DNA from 2 places in the Streptomyces sp. NPDC050211 genome. Region 2 is predicted to be linked to the other one. Evidence: predicted binding sites of a transcription regulator. Region 2 holds the regulator's gene; the other holds the start of a gene.
The links. The regulator HrcA, encoded in region 2, represses chaperone genes, less so after heat shock. The targets are predictions, from matches to a motif close to TTNGCACTCNGNNNNNCNGAGTGCNAA.

Region 1 (2,200 bases), on a different contig from region 2:
GAGCATGGCCTTGCGGCGGTCACCGAAGCCCGGAGCCTTGACGGCGACGGACTTGAAGGTGCCACGGATCTTGTTGACGACCAGGGTCGACAGAGCCTCGCCCTCGACGTCCTCGGCGATGATCAGCAGCGGCTTGCCCGACTGCATGACCTTCTCCAGAAGCGGGAGCAGGTCCTTGACCGAGGAGATCTTGGAGTTGGCGATCAGGATGTACGGGTCGTCAAGGACGGCCTCCATACGCTCCATGTCGGTGGCGAAGTACGCCGAGATGTAGCCCTTGTCGAAGCGCATACCCTCGGTGAGCTCCAGCTCCAGACCGAAGGTCTGGGACTCCTCGACGGTGATGACGCCTTCCTTGCCGACCTTGTCCATCGCCTCGGCGATGAGCTCGCCGATCTGGGTGTCGGCGGCGGAGATGGAGGCCGTGGAGGCGATCTGCTCCTTGGTCTCCACGTCCTTGGCCTGCTCGAGCAGGGCACCGGAGACGGCCTCGACGGCCTTCTCGATACCGCGCTTGAGGGCCATCGGGTTGGCGCCGGCGGCTACGTTGCGCAGACCCTCCTTGACGAGGGCCTGGGCGAGCACGGTCGCCGTGGTCGTACCGTCACCGGCGACGTCGTCCGTCTTCTTGGCGACTTCCTTGACCAGCTCGGCGCCGATCTTCTCGTACGGGTCCTCGAGCTCGATCTCCTTGGCGATGGAAACACCATCGTTGGTGATCGTGGGGGCGCCCCACTTCTTCTCGAGGACGACGTTCCGGCCCTTGGGGCCAAGGGTGACCTTGACGGCGTCGGCGAGCTGGTTCATCCCGCGCTCGAGACCGCGCCGTGCCTCCTCGTCGAACGCGATGATCTTGGCCATGTGAAGTGGTCCTCCCGGACTGGGGTGGATTGCTCCGGACCGCGCTGGCGCCCGCGACGGACGGCTCGCCTGCCTGTGGTTCCTTGCCCCACCCGGCCTGCGGGCCTCACCGACCCGGTCCTCGTTGTCACTCTCACCTTCAGAGTGCTAACGCCAATGATTAGCACTCGCCCATGCCGAGTGCAAGCGCTCCTCAGTGATCCTCAGGCGTGGCAAGGGGTCCGGACCGGCCCCGGACATGCCGGAGGGCTCGCAACCCATGACTCCCCATGGGAAACGAGCCCTCCGAAGAAGAACGTCGCTGCAGTCAGTCGGCGCGTGCTTCAGCTGGTCGCGAGACGGACCATGTCCGCCTGCGGCCCCTTCTGGCCCTGCGAGATCTCGAAATCGACTCGCTGACCTTCTTCCAGGGTGCGGTAGCCGTCCATCTGAATCGCGCTGTAGTGGACGAATACATCCGCACCACCGTCGACCGCGATGAAGCCGTACCCCTTCTCCGCGTTGAACCACTTGACGGTGCCCTGAGCCATGCCTAACTCCCCTATTACTGGCCCTTGCACAGATCCACACTTCGCGGATCCGGGTCAGACCTCACCCCCCACGGTTGGGGGCGTGCGCCGGAACGCGTCGACCGCGGCTGAATGTATCTGTCCAACTGCCGTCTGCAACAGGTCAGTCGGACGAGAAATCTGGGCGCGACCGATCGGTGAAATGCGGAGAATTTGTGTAAATCCAGGGCAACTCGGACCCAATAAAAGGAGCGAATGACGCAAAAGGCCCGCGTACTTTGGCTACTTCTTGTCGGCCGTGCGGGCGGAACTCATATGCGCCCGGCATGAAAGCGCGAGCAGGTTCCCCAACTGTACCGTGCTCAACCATAGAGAATGGCCCCCTCCGCTTCTCTCACGGAGGGGGCCATTCGATGAACAATGCGTGATTCAGCCGCCCGCGACCGCCGGAATGATCGAGACACCGGCCCCGTCCGGCGTCGCCGTCTCCAGCCCCTGCTCAAAACGGACGTCGTCGTCATTCACGTACACGTTGACGAACCGCCGCAGCTTCCCCTGGTCGTCGAGGATGCGGGCGGCGATGCCGGTGTGGTTCTTCTCCAGGTCGGAGATGACGTCGGCGAGGGTCGCACCCTCGGCGGAAACCTCGGCCGCACCGCCGGTGTAGGTGCGCAGGATGGTAGGAATGCGGACGCTAACGCTCATAACTTGAACCTCCGGTCAGTACAGCGCCCCTTCAGGGGCGCGGGGAACTGCGCGACCAGCCCCCACCGGCCCGCAGACGAAATCAATGAGACGGGCCCTACCCCAGACCCGCTTCCCGGAACGAG
Region 2 (2,200 bases):
CGTGACCGGGCACATACAGCGCGTCCTCGCCGCCGAGGTCCAGCAGACGATCAAGTGCCGCGGGCCAGTGGGTCGGTACGGCGTCGGCGCCCGCCTGCGGCTCCCCGGACTCCTCGACCAGATCGCCGCAGAACACGACCTCCGGATCGCCGGGGATGAGGACCGCGAGGTCGTGGGCGGTGTGGCCCGGACCCACGTTGGCGAGGAGGACCTGCCGGCCGCCGCCCAGGTCGAGGGTCCACTCGCCGGAGACGTGATGGCGGGGCGGTGTGAGGGACACCACCGCCTCGTCCGCCGGGCCGGCGTCCAGACCGTGGCGTACCGCGTCCGCCCGCAGCTCCTCGCGCCCGGTGTGCGAGTACACCGTGTCGATGCCCACCGCGCCGTACAACTCCGCGCCCGCGAAGGCCCCCGCCCCGAAGACGTGATCGAAGTGTGGGTGGGTGAGCGCGAGATGAGTCACACGGTGGCCGGCGAGTTCCTGAGCCCCCGCACGCACACGTGCGCCCTCCGCGAGGCTCGACCCGGCGTCGATCACCAGAGCCGCGCCGGCCCCGACGACCAGCCCCACCGTGCAGTCCCAGACCGGCAGCCGGCACCGTCCCACCCCGGCCGCCAGCCGCTCCCACCCCAGCTCTTCCCAAGTCACGCTCATACGGCGACGCTAGCCGTACGACCCCGTCCTTGCCCCGTGAGTACCCGACCGCCGTACACTGGGCCGGGGAACTCTGGCACTCGGAAGCGAAGAGTGCCAGGCGAGGCGCCGAGAGGGACGACTTCTGGAGGTGTGCGCGAGATGCTGAGTGAACGCAGGCTTCAGGTGCTGCGCGCCATCGTCCAGGACTATGTCGGCACGGAGGAGCCGGTCGGCTCCAAGGCGCTGACCGAGCGGCACAACCTCGGTGTCTCCCCGGCGACCGTGCGCAACGACATGGCGGTCCTGGAGGACGAGGGGTTCATCGCCCAGCCGCACACCAGCGCCGGGCGCATCCCCACGGACAAGGGCTACCGCCTCTTCGTCGACAAGCTGGCCGGCGTCAAGCCGATGAGCGCGCCCGAGCGGCGTGCGATTCAGAACTTCCTCGACGGGGCCGTCGATCTCGACGATGTGGTGGCGCGGACGGTGCGGCTGCTCGCGCAGCTGACCCGGCAGGTCGCCGTCGTGCAGTACCCCTCGCTCACCCGCTCCACCGTGCGGCACGTGGAACTGCTCTCACTCGCTCCCGCGCGCGTGATGCTCGTGCTGATCACGGACACCGGGCGGGTCGAGCAGCGGATGGTCGACTGTCCGGCGCCGTTCGGCGAGGCCTCTCTCGCCGATCTGCGCGCGCGGCTCAACAGCCGGGTCGCCGGACGCCGGTTCACCGATGTCCCGCTGTTGGTCGAGGACCTGCCCGAGGCCTTCGACCACGAGGACCGCGGCACGGTCTCGACGGTGCTCTCCACACTTCTGGAGACCCTCGTCGAGGAGAACGAAGAGCGGCTGATGATCGGCGGCACCGCCAATCTGACCCGCTTCGGGCATGACTTTCCCCTCACGATCCGGCCGGTGCTCGAGGCGCTGGAGGAGCAGGTCGTGCTCCTCAAGTTGCTTGGTGAGGCCGGGGATTCGGGCATGACCGTACGCATCGGTCACGAGAACGCCTACGAGGGACTCAACTCCACGTCTGTCGTGTCGGTCGGCTACGGTTCGGGCGGCGAGGCAGTCGCCAAGCTCGGCGTGGTCGGACCGACCCGCATGGATTACCCGGGAACGATGGGAGCGGTACGCGCAGTGGCACGGTACGTCGGACAGATCCTGGCGGAGTCGTAAGTGGCCACGGACTACTACGCCGTTCTCGGCGTGCGCCGCGACGCGTCGCAGGAAGAGATCAAGAAGGCCTTCCGGCGGCTCGCACGCGAGCTGCACCCGGACGTCAATCCGGATCCGAAGACCCAGGAGCGGTTCAAGGAGATCAACGCCGCTTACGAGGTGCTGTCGGACCCGCAGAAGAAGCAGGTCTACGACCTCGGCGGCGACCCGCTGTCCCAGGCCGGCGGCGCCGGTGGCGCGGGCGGCTTCGGCGCGGGTGGCTTCGGGAACTTCTCGGACATCATGGACGCGTTCTTCGGTACGGCGTCCCAGCGGGGCCCGCGGTCGCGTACGCGGCGCGGCCAGGACGCGATGATCCGGCTGGACGTCGAGCTGGACGAGGCGGCC

Region 1: a site for HrcA is predicted at 1,022-1,048, ahead of groL (chaperonin GroEL). Genes of this name have one in related genera too.

The regions. Positions count from the first base shown of each region.
Region 1 is NZ_JBFALC010000011.1:133,075-135,274, forward strand. It holds gene groL (chaperonin GroEL) at 1-861, opposite strand, end outside; gene AB0I98_RS14555 (cold-shock protein) at 1,185-1,391, opposite strand; gene AB0I98_RS14560 (MoaD/ThiS family protein) at 1,800-2,075, opposite strand; gene thrC (threonine synthase) at 2,173-2,200, opposite strand, start outside.
Region 2 is NZ_JBFALC010000003.1:228,418-230,617, reverse strand. It holds gene AB0I98_RS05010 (MBL fold metallo-hydrolase) at 1-655, opposite strand, end outside; gene hrcA (heat-inducible transcriptional repressor HrcA) at 797-1,813, shown strand; gene dnaJ (molecular chaperone DnaJ) at 1,814-2,200, shown strand, end outside.